Regions from separate parts of the Dethiothermospora halolimnae genome, predicted to be linked through region 2. Evidence: a T-box and tRNA genes for the amino acid it is inferred to sense, from the RefSeq annotation. Region 2 holds a T-box; the other holds one or more tRNA genes.
The links. A T-box is a leader RNA that pairs with one kind of tRNA and senses whether it is charged. The one in region 2 lies ahead of argS (arginine--tRNA ligase), so its partner is inferred to be a tRNA-Arg.
Positions count from the first base shown of each region.

Region 1: it encodes a tRNA-Arg, which carries the amino acid that the T-box ahead of argS (arginine--tRNA ligase) is inferred to sense. The anticodon was not compared.

Region 1 covers NZ_JBAKFX010000004.1:130,315-135,953, forward strand. Annotated here, with positions in the region: gene V6137_RS02880 (N-acetylmuramoyl-L-alanine amidase family protein) at 1-213, shown strand, start outside; gene V6137_RS02885 (DUF2179 domain-containing protein) at 306-827, shown strand; gene V6137_RS02890 (GerMN domain-containing protein) at 908-1,924, shown strand; gene rph (ribonuclease PH) at 2,352-3,125, shown strand; gene V6137_RS02900 (XTP/dITP diphosphatase) at 3,118-3,723, shown strand; gene V6137_RS02905 (metallophosphoesterase) at 3,728-4,198, shown strand; tRNA gene V6137_RS02910 (tRNA-Arg) at 4,318-4,394, shown strand; tRNA gene V6137_RS02915 (tRNA-His) at 4,411-4,487, shown strand; tRNA gene V6137_RS02920 (tRNA-Lys) at 4,755-4,830, shown strand; tRNA gene V6137_RS02925 (tRNA-Leu) at 4,851-4,935, shown strand; tRNA gene V6137_RS02930 (tRNA-Gly) at 5,123-5,197, shown strand; tRNA gene V6137_RS02935 (tRNA-Lys) at 5,203-5,278, shown strand; tRNA gene V6137_RS02940 (tRNA-Leu) at 5,299-5,383, shown strand; tRNA gene V6137_RS02945 (tRNA-Arg) at 5,630-5,639, shown strand, end outside.
Region 2 covers NZ_JBAKFX010000023.1:19,573-25,211, reverse strand. Annotated here, with positions in the region: gene argS (arginine--tRNA ligase) at 236-1,990, shown strand; T-box leader at 2,007-2,220, shown strand; gene argS (arginine--tRNA ligase) at 2,508-4,262, shown strand; gene gcvT (glycine cleavage system aminomethyltransferase GcvT) at 4,485-5,594, shown strand; gene gcvH (glycine cleavage system protein GcvH) at 5,610-5,639, shown strand, end outside.

The DNA of each region.
Region 1 (5,639 bases), on a different contig from region 2:
GAGGCTCTTTTGGAGGGATTGAAAAGAAAAGACATGGATATAATACGAAGACCTGATTTAGTTGTAACAAGGGAAACAGCAATGGTATCAGCCCTTGTGGAACTAGGATTTGTTACTAATCCTCAAGAGGAAAGAATAATAATAACAGATGAGTATCATGAAAAGGCAGCAGAAGCCATAGCAAGTGGATTGGTAAATTACTTTAGTAAGTAAAAGATAAAAATCCTTAAGGATTTTTATCTTTTATTTTTTTGCTTTAAAGGGTATTATGATAATAATGGACTAATAATATGGGAGGTATATTGATGAGTATTTTTTTAGGATATTTGTTTATTTTTATTTCTAGGGTTATGGACGTAACTTTGGGGACCCTTAGAATGTTGATGGTGGTTCAGGGGCAAAAAATATATGCATCTATAATAGGTTTTTTTGAGGTGGGTATATATATATTAGCACTTGGTAAAGTTGTTAATAGCCTTGATAACCCTGGAAATCTTCTTGCCTATGCCTTAGGTTTTGCCAGTGGTAATTATATAGGGATATATATAGAAGAAAAAGTCGCCATGGGAGACTCATTTGTTCAAGTTATAACCAAAAGTGATGCATATGATGTAGTAAATACCCTTAGGGATAAAGGATTTGGAGTTACTGTGACAGAAGGACATGGAAGAGAAGGGAAAAGAAACATATTGAATATGACCGTTAAGAGAAGAAATCTAAAAAAATTACATAATGTAATAGATCAAATGGATAGTGATGCCTTCATAACAGTAAGTAATACTAGAAGAATTAGAGGAGGATATTTTTCTAAAATCAAAAAGAAATAGAAAAAATTTTAAATTATTCATAGTATGGCCCTCTAATTAATATAATTTATAAACGGACAATAAATAGAGGGGGGAAATTAATGAAGGCTAAAAAAATAATAGCAATTTTACTTATGATAGCCTTAAGTGTATCAGTTTATGGTTGCAATGCAATTAAAGACTTAGTTTCAGATGAAGAAGAACCTGATATTGAAATAGTAAGAAGCGATGAAGATCAGGAAGAATCAGAAGAAGAAACAGGTAGTAACATTAGAGATACTATTTTATATTTCCAAAATGAAATGGGATATTTAGTTCCAGTAAAAAAACAAATACCTTGGGAAACAGGTATAGCTAAGGCGGCTCTTAGAAACATGATAGATACCCCAGCTATAAGGGATGATATGAGTACCATAGGGTTAATGCCCCTAATTCCGTCAGGTACAGAGATAAGTGGAATGGCAATAGATGAAGAGAGTGGGCTTTGTAAGGTAAACTTTAACAAAAGTTTTACAGAAACAGTAGATAAGGTTCATGAAGAGAACCTAGTGAAAGGAGTTGTATATACTTTAACGGAGTTCCCATCAATAAGTAAAGTTCAAATTTTAATTGATGGTAAGGAAATGGCAAATTTACAACATGGCACAGAAATAAGCAGTGCAATAAACAGAGAGGATATAAACTTGTTAGAAGCTAATGGTGAAGGGAACAATGATGTAATGGTTTATTATAAGGCTGTATCTAGTTCTGGATATGAACATTATGTCCCTGTTACGGTACAAACAAATAAGGAGAATAATGTAAATACAGTTTTATCACAGTTGTTTAATGGTAAAGTAAATGTTGCAGGACTTTATACTGAAATACCTGAAGGGGTAAGTTTAGGAAATGTAGAAGTAAAAGATGGTATTGCATACATAGATATAACTACCAATAATGAGGAAGTTATAGCTCAACAGGTAACATTTGATAGAATGTCAAGGAATATAGGTTTAACAATAAGTCAATTTAATGATATACTGGGACTTGAATTATCGATAAATGGTAAAACATTACAAGAAGCCGGAATAGAAGGTGAAAGTAGTAATACTATCCCTGTATTTGCCAATGAATATTAAGCAGTCACTATGACTGCTTTTTTCTTTGTCTGAACTCCTTGAATGTATTTATGGTCTCACCAATTCGCTGCCCCCGCACCCTGTACTCTGCACAGAACAAAGAAGGGACAAAGTCCTCTTTGTTCAAATAGTCCTTTTATTAACTAGAAACATTTGTTATTATAAATGGTAGGATAGAGATTTATAATAACAAATAAATATTAATAAGCTATAAGGGGAAAATAAAATTTATAGTTTATATAAAGAGCATGATACATATAACTAAAAAGTAGCTTTGAATCCATTGGAAAGGCATATACAGTTGCTGGGAGATTGGTAACCCTTTGACTGAGATAAAAAATAGCTTTTAAATTCATTTGAAGATTACATCTAGTTGTTGGGGGATTCGTAATCCCTCAACCATTAAAAAAAGATAGGAGAGATATTAATGGATAGAATCAATAATAGAGAATATGAACAACTAAGGGATGTAAAAATAACTAGAAATTATCTTAAACACCCTCAAGGGTCAGTACTTATAGAGATGGGAGAAACTAAAGTAATATGTACGGCCATGATAGAAGATAGGGTACCCCCGTTTTTAAAAGGAAGTAATTCAGGATGGGTAACTGCCGAATACTCTATGTTACCGGCATCAACTATAACAAGAAAAATAAGGGAGTCTAGAAAGGGAAAACTTCAAGGAAGAACCCAAGAAATACAGAGGCTCATAGGTAGAGCTTTAAGATCCGTTATAGACTTAAAAGCCTTAGGAGAAAAGACAGTTTGGTTAGATTGTGATGTGATACAGGCCGATGGAGGAACTAGAACGGCTTCCATAACAGGAGCCTTTGTAGCCTTAGTAGATGCATTACATAAGCTTTATGAAGCTAAACAAATACCCAGTATACCGGTTAAAAACTTTGTAGCAGCAATAAGTGTAGGAGTAGTAAAGGATACTAGACTTTTAGATTTAAATTATCAAGAAGATTCAAATGCTAAAGTAGATATGAATATAGTGATGACCGATAGTAAAGAATTTATTGAGATACAAGGTACTGGAGAAGAGGCACCATTTAGCAGAAATGATCTCAATGAATTATTAAGAATAGCAGAAAAGGGTATAGGAGAATTAATTGAAAAACAAAAAGAGGCTTTAGGAGAAATAAGTGATTTAGTGGGAAAGGTAAAATCAAAGGAGGAAAAGGGGAATAATGAGTAAAGATATAATAGTGTCCAGTGGTAATAAGCATAAAATTGATGAAATAACAAAGATATTAAAAGATTTACCAGTAAATATATTATCTAAAGATGATGTGGGGTTAGAGGATTTTGATGTAGTTGAAGATAAAGATACTTTAGAGGGTAATGCATTAAAAAAGGCTACGGAGATGTGGGAACATGTAGATGGTATAGTAATAGCCGATGATAGCGGATTGTTTGTAGATAGTTTAAAAGGCGATCCCGGGATTTATTCTGCTAGGTACGCAGGAGAGAATGCAAAGGATAAAGATAATAACAAAAAACTTTTAAATGAACTAGATGGGGTAGAACTAGAGGATAGAACTGCAAGTTTTAAAACAGCAATAGCAATAGTTTTAGAAAATGGAGAAACTAAAACCTTAATTGGAGAGTGTAGTGGAAGGATAGGTTTTACTCCAAAGGGGAGTAGTGGTTTTGGGTATGATCCTTTATTTATAGTTGATGGATATAATAAAACATTTGCAGAACTGGGGGAAGAAACAAAAAATAAGATAAGCCATAGGGCAAATGCATTAAAAAAATTAAGAACCTATCTAGAAGATATTATAAAGGATTGATAATATGGATATACTAGTATTTAGTGATACCCATGGCATGTTAAATGATCTAAAAAAAGTAAAAGAAAAAGTGAATAACGTAGATTTAATTATACATTTAGGTGATTATACAAAGGACACTGGGGAAATAAAAAAAATATTTAATAAAGAAGTAATATGTGTAAAAGGGAACTGTGATATTTCTGATAATAATACAAAGGAAGAGGAGATATTAACCATAAATGATAAAAGAATATTACTAACCCATGGACATAAATATAAAGTTAAAATGGATATAAATAACATATATTATAGGGGTATAGAGTTGGAAGTAGACTTAGTACTATTCGGACACACCCATTTAGCTCTTAATATTGAAAATAATGGGTTGAAATTATTTAACCCAGGAAGTTTATCATATCCTAGAAATAGAGAAAAGACATTCGGGGTATTAAATATAACTGATAAAATAGGGGCTCAGGTTATAGCAATATAGCCAAAGTCCCTATGGTAACAAATTCCTTAAAAATTTTTTTAGAAATTTGTTGACAATAATATAATCCTCTGCTATAATTTATTATTGTCAGCACGAAGCAAGTGGCGAGACAAAATAATGCGCCTGTAGCTCAGTAGGATAGAGCAACGGACTTCTAATCCGTGTGTCAGGGGTTCGAATCCTCTCAGGCGCGCCATTTAAAAAATATTGTGGTGGGTATAGCTCAGTTGGTTAGAGCGCCAGATTGTGGCTCTGGAGGTCATGGGTTCGACTCCCATTATTCACCCCATTAACTTCACTAACGTGAAGAATTGTGAATTGATAATTGTAAATTGTTAATAAAAAGAGTGGAGGGTTTAGGTTTAACTTAGAACCCATCGTATAATTAACAATTAAAGAATTAACAATTCTGACGATAGTCAGCACTTGACCCATTAGCTCAGTTGGCATAAGCAGGGGACCAAAATCACGCTTTTGATTTTGTGTACATCGCTTAGTTATCGATCATTGAGTTATGTTAAAGGTATAAATTATGTAGCCAAATAAAATATAATATGACCCATTAGCTCAGTTGGCAGAGCATCTGACTTTTAATCAGGGTGTCCGGCGTTCGAGTCGCCGATGGGTCACCATTTTCAAATAATAAATATGTGCAGGTGTGGCGGAATTGGCAGACGCGCTAGACTTAGGATCTAGTATCTTATGATGTGGGGGTTCGACTCCCTTCACCTGTACCAATAAATGCAATTGTGAATTGACAATTAAAAATTAACAATTCTGTCTGGAAGACAGCATGTGCGGAAGTGGCTCAGTGGTATAAGCAGAGAACCCAAATCTTCTTTTCGATTTGGTGTGAATCGCTTAGTTAGGAAAACTTGAGGGCTTGCCGTTAAATTGGATAGTGATTGAAAGTAAAGGATATGTGCGGAAGTGGCTCAGTGGTAGAGCATCGCCTTGCCAAGGCGAGGGTCGCGAGTTCGAATCTCGTCTTCCGCTCCAAATATGACCCATTAGCTCAGTTGGCAGAGCATCTGACTTTTAATCAGGGTGTCCGGCGTTCGAGTCGCCGATGGGTCACCATTTTCAAATGATAAATATGTGCAGGCGTGGCGGAATTGGCAGACGCGCTAGACTTAGGATCTAGTATCTTATGATGTGGGGGTTCGACTCCCTTCGCCTGTACCACTATTTTAATTTACAAAGAATTATAAATTGTGAGTTTTAATTATAAATTGAGAAGAGAGAAATTATCTGATAGGAAGTTGACTTTATGGGGTTAACTTTTTTTAGTATATAATAACAAACAATTTATGTAGGGTCTGAATATATTCAGACCGACTTTAAAGTCATGCAGTATAGGTCGACAATATAACTTCTCTAATGAAAATAATTTAAAATTTATAATTTACAATTTAAAATTGAATTTATCCTGCGCCCTTAG
Region 2 (5,639 bases):
AATGAATTCGAAGCTACTTACTTCAATGGACAGTTGACAATGGACAATTAAGGTGGAAATAGGCAAAGTCCATTTGAAATATAATATTTTACGAACAGAGTGAGTAAAATCACCTTCAACTGTCAATTGTCCATTGTCAACTGTCAATTCAAAGAAGTAAAAGGGAGTTCATTCTCCAGTATAATAATATAAAGATTCAATATGAATTACAATAAATTAATTAGGAGGTATATGTATGAAAAAAGTTATTGATAAAATAAATGATTTAGTTAAAGACAAATTTGAAAAATGTGGTTATGATAGAAAGTATGGTTTTGTTACGGTATCAAACCGCCCTGACCTATGTCAATTCCAATGTAATGGAGCTTTAGCTGCTGCTAAGGAATACAAAAAATCCCCTAGGGACATTGCAAATGATGTTTTCGGTGAGCTTAAGGACATTGAAATCTTTCAAGATATTTCAATCGCAGGTCCAGGGTTTATAAATATAAACATTACCGATGAATTCCTAACAAACTATATAAATGATATGTATGGTGACAAAAAACTAGGTACTTCTGAAAATGAAGATCCTATGACTATAATGATAGACTATGGTGGGGCCAATGTTGCTAAGCCCCTTCATGTAGGTCACCTTCGTGCCGCAATAATAGGTGAAAGTATTAAAAGAATCTCAAGATATTTAGGTCACAAAGTTATAGGAGATGTTCATTTAGGTGACTGGGGTCTTCAAATAGGTATGGTTATATCAGAAGTTAAAAGAAGAAATCCTGATTTACCATATTTTGATGAAAACTTTAATGGAGAGTATCCAGAAAAAGCTCCCTTTACTATAGATGAACTTGAAGAGATATACCCAGCTGCAAGTAAATTAGCTAAAAGTAACGAGGATGCTATGAAAGAAGCTAGGGAAGCTACTTCTAAACTTCAAAAAGGCCATAGAGGTTATTTAGCTCTTTGGAAACATATACTAAATGTTTCTGTAGCTGACCTTAAAAAGAACTATGGGGATTTAAACGTAGAGTTTGATTTATGGAAGGGTGAAAGTGATTGTCGCCATTATCTAGATGAAATGATTACTTACTTAAAGGATAATAATTATACTGAAGAAAGTGAAGGTGCTTTAGTTATAGATGTAGCTAAAGAAGATGATAAACAACCTATCCCGCCTTTTATGGTATTAAAATCCGATGGTGCTACCCTATATAGTACCACTGACCTTGCTACCATATGGGAAAGGGTTAACGATTATGACCCCAATGAAATTATATATGTTGTTGATAAAAGACAGGGACTTCACTTTGAGCAGGTATTTAGATGTGCTAAAAAAACAAAAATCGTTAATGAAGACCTTAAGTTTGACTTTATTGGTTTCGGTACAATGAATGGTAAAGACGGAAAGCCTTTCAAGACAAGGGAAGGTGGGGTTATGAGACTTAGAGACTTAATAGATATCATCAAAGATAATGTTAAAGACAAACTTAGAAATAACGATTCCTTCACTGCTGAAGAAATGGATGAAATAGCAAGAAAGGTTGGTTTATCAGCCCTTAAATTTGGTGATTTATCAAACCAAGTTACTAAGGATTATGTTTTCGATATGGATAAATTCTCATCCTTTGAAGGAAAAACAGGACCATATATCCTTTACACTGTAGTTAGAATTAAGTCTATATTAAGAAAAGTAGATGTTGATAAGACAAGTAACATTATTAACCCCCATAGTGATATAGAAAGGGATTTAATGTTAAGTTTATCAAAGTTCAACGAAGTAGTTGAATCAGCATTTATTGATAAAGCTCCAAATAAGATGTGTGAATACATTTATGAAGTGGCAAATCAGTTTAATAAATTCTATCACAATAATAAGATGATAACAGAAGAAAATATGGAAAAGAAAATGTCTTGGATAAATCTTAGTAACTTAACTAAAGATGTTTTAGAAACTGGACTTGATTTATTAGGTATTGAAGCTCCTGATAGGATGTAATAAAAATATATGATTTAAAATTTCGATGACGAGAAAAATATCCATTTTAATTTTCTAACAGCGAGTGGGAATAGAGTGGAAGTCCCATAAGAAATAAAATGGAGAAAAGGGCCTCTGAGAATTTACCTGAGCCAATGTGTAAGGGTAAACCATTAACTGGGTTAAAGTTATTAAGGGGACTATTATTTAGTCAATTTGAGTGGTACCGCGGAATTATACCCGTCTCATATTTTTTATGAGACGGGTTTTTTATATTTATTTGCTTGTTGAAGGTAATTTCCCAATGAATTCGAAGCTACTTACTTCAATTTACAATTGACAGTTGACAATGGACAATTAAGGTACAAATGGGCAAAGCCCATTTGAAATATAATATTTTATGAACAGAGTGAGTAAAATCACCTTCAACTGTCAATTGTCCATTGTCAACTGTCAATTCAAACAAGTAAAAGGGAATTCATTCCCTGGTATAATAAAAGATTCTATGTAAAGTTAATAATTAATTAGGAGGTATATTATGAAAAAGGTTATTGATAAGATTAATGATTTAGTTAAAGACAAATTTGAAAAATATGGTTATGATAGAAAATATGGTTTTGTAACTGTATCAAACCGCCCTGACCTATGTCAGTTTCAATGTAATGGAGCTTTAGCTGCTGCTAAAGAATACAAAAAATCCCCTAGGGATATTGCAAATGATGTTCTTAGTGAGATTAAGGACATTCAAATCTTTCAAGATATTTCAATTGCTGGCCCAGGTTTTATAAACATTAACATTACTGATGATTTCCTAACAAATTATATTAACAATATATATAGTGATAAAAAACTAGGAATTACTGAAAGCCAGAACCCTATGACTATAATGATAGATTATGGAGGAGCTAATGTTGCTAAACCCCTTCATGTGGGTCACCTTCGTCCTGCAATAATAGGTGAAAGTCTCAAAAGGACTTCAAGATACCTAGGTCATAGGGTTATAGGAGATGTTCATCTAGGTGACTGGGGTCTTCAAATGGGTATGGTAATTTCAGAGGTTAAAAGAAGAAATCCTGATCTACCATATTTCGATGAAAACTTTAATGGAGAGTATCCAGAGGAAGCTCCCTTTACTATAGATGAACTTGAAGAAATATACCCAGCTGCAAGTAAATTAGCTAAAAGTAACGGGGATGCTATGAAAGAAGCCAGGGAAGCTACTTCTAAGCTTCAAAAAGGCAATAGAGGTTATTTAGCTCTTTGGAAACATATATTAAATGTTTCTGTAAAAGACCTTAAAAAGAATTATAGTGATTTAAATGTAGAGTTTGATTTATGGAAAGGAGAAAGTGATTGCCAACAATATATAGATGAAATGATCGGCTATCTAAAGGACAATAATTATACTGAAGAAAGTGAAGGTACTTTAGTTATAGATGTTGCTAAAGAAGATGATAACCAGCCCATGCCACCTTTTATGGTATTAAAATCCGATGGTTCTACCCTATATAGTACCACTGACCTTGCTACCATATGGGAAAGGGTCAAAGATTATAGTCCCGATGAAATCATATATGTAGTGGATAAAAGACAGGGACTCCACTTTGAACAGGTTTTCAGATGTGCTAAGAAGACAAAAATTGTTGATGAAAATCTGAAATTTTATTTTCTAAGTAATGGTACCATAAATGGTAAAGATGGAAAGCCCTTTAAGACAAGGGACGGAGGAGTTATGAGACTTAGAACCTTGATAGATACCATTACAAACCATGTAAGAAATAAACTAAAAAATAATAATTCCTTAAGTTCCGAAGAAATGAATGACATAGCAAAAAAAGTTGGTTTATCGGCCCTTAAATTTGGTGATTTATCAAATCAAATTACCAAGGATTATATCTTTGATATGGCTAAATTTTCATCCTTTGAAGGTAAAACAGGTCCCTATATTTTATATACTGTTGTCAGAATTAAGTCTATATTAAGAAAAGTGGATGTTGATAAAACTAGTGACATTATTAACCCCCATAGTGATATAGAGAGGGATTTAATGTTAAGTCTGTCAAAGTTCAACGAAGTGGTGGAGTCAGCATTTATTGATAAAGCTCCAAATAAGATGTGTGAATACATTTATGAAGTGGCAAATCAATTTAATAAATTCTATCACAACACTAAGATGATAACAGAAGAAAATATGGAAAAGAAAATGTCTTGGATAAATCTTAGTAACTTAACTAAAGATGTTTTAGAAACTGGACTTGATTTATTAGGTATTGAAGCTCCTGATAGGATGTAGTAAGTTGGGGATTACAAGTCCCCCAACACTAAAATTAGGCGATTATCAACGCATTTAGACCAAAATTTACTAATTTCCAATAGCTTGACAGTTAAATAAAAGCTGGTAAAACAATTAATTGTTTTACCAGCTTTTATTTTTTTATAACATACTTTTATTCCAGTAACACATAATAAATATGTAGTTTATTTTTATCACTATAAAACTACTAAGGAGGATGTTATGACCGAAAATAAAAAAAGAACGGCCCTTTATGATATCCATCTTCAAAGTGGAGGAAAAATTATAGATTTTGCTGGATGGGCATTACCTATCCAATATGAAGGGCTAATTGCAGAGCATGAGGCAGTTAGAAATAATGTTGGTATCTTTGATGTATCCCATATGGGAGAAGTAGAGGTAAAGGGAGCTGATGCCCTGCCCTTTATACAGCATCTAATAACCAATGATGCTTCCACTCTAGAAGATAATCAAGTTTTATATAGCTTAATGTGTTATGACGATGGAGGCATAGTGGATGATTTATTGGTATATAAATTTTCAAATAAATATTTCTATCTAGTAATAAATGCCGGTAACGTAGATAAGGATTATAAATGGATGATAGCTAATAAAGAAGGTTTTGATGTATCAATAGAAAATATATCAGATGACATGGGTCAATTGGCTTTACAGGGACCATTGGCAGAAAAAACCCTTCAGAAACTTACTGATACCGATTTGTCAAAAATAAAGTTTTTTTATTGTGATAGAAATGTGGATATATCAGGAGTTAAATGCCTTGTATCCAGAACTGGTTATACCGGTGAAGATGGGTTTGAAATATATACTAATGAGGAGTCCATAGATAAATTATGGAATAACATTATGGATGCAGGAAAAGAATATGGCATAAAACCTGCTGGTTTAGGTGCAAGGGATACCCTTAGATTTGAAGCTACTTTACCCCTATATGGCCATGAGATTTCTGAAGTTATAACTCCACTGGAGGCTGGTCTAGGATTTTTCGTTAAGTTAGACAAAGACCATTTTGTAGGAAAAGAGGCGCTAGTGAAACAGAAAGAACAAGGGGTTCCAAGAAAAATAGTGGGATTTGAAATGAAGGAAAGGGGTATCCCACGGGAAGGTTATGATGTGGCAATTGATGATAATAAAATAGGTTTTGTCACAACAGGATATTTTTCCCCAACCCTTAAAAAGAATATAGGACTGGCGATAATAGACTCTAAGTATGCAAAGTTAGATACCGAAATATCTATCTTAATAAGAAATAAACCTAAAAAAGCAGTAATTATAAGTAAAAGATTCTATCAGAAAAAATATAAAAAATAACAGGGAGGAAGTAATATGAATATAAAAAAAGATTTACTATACAAA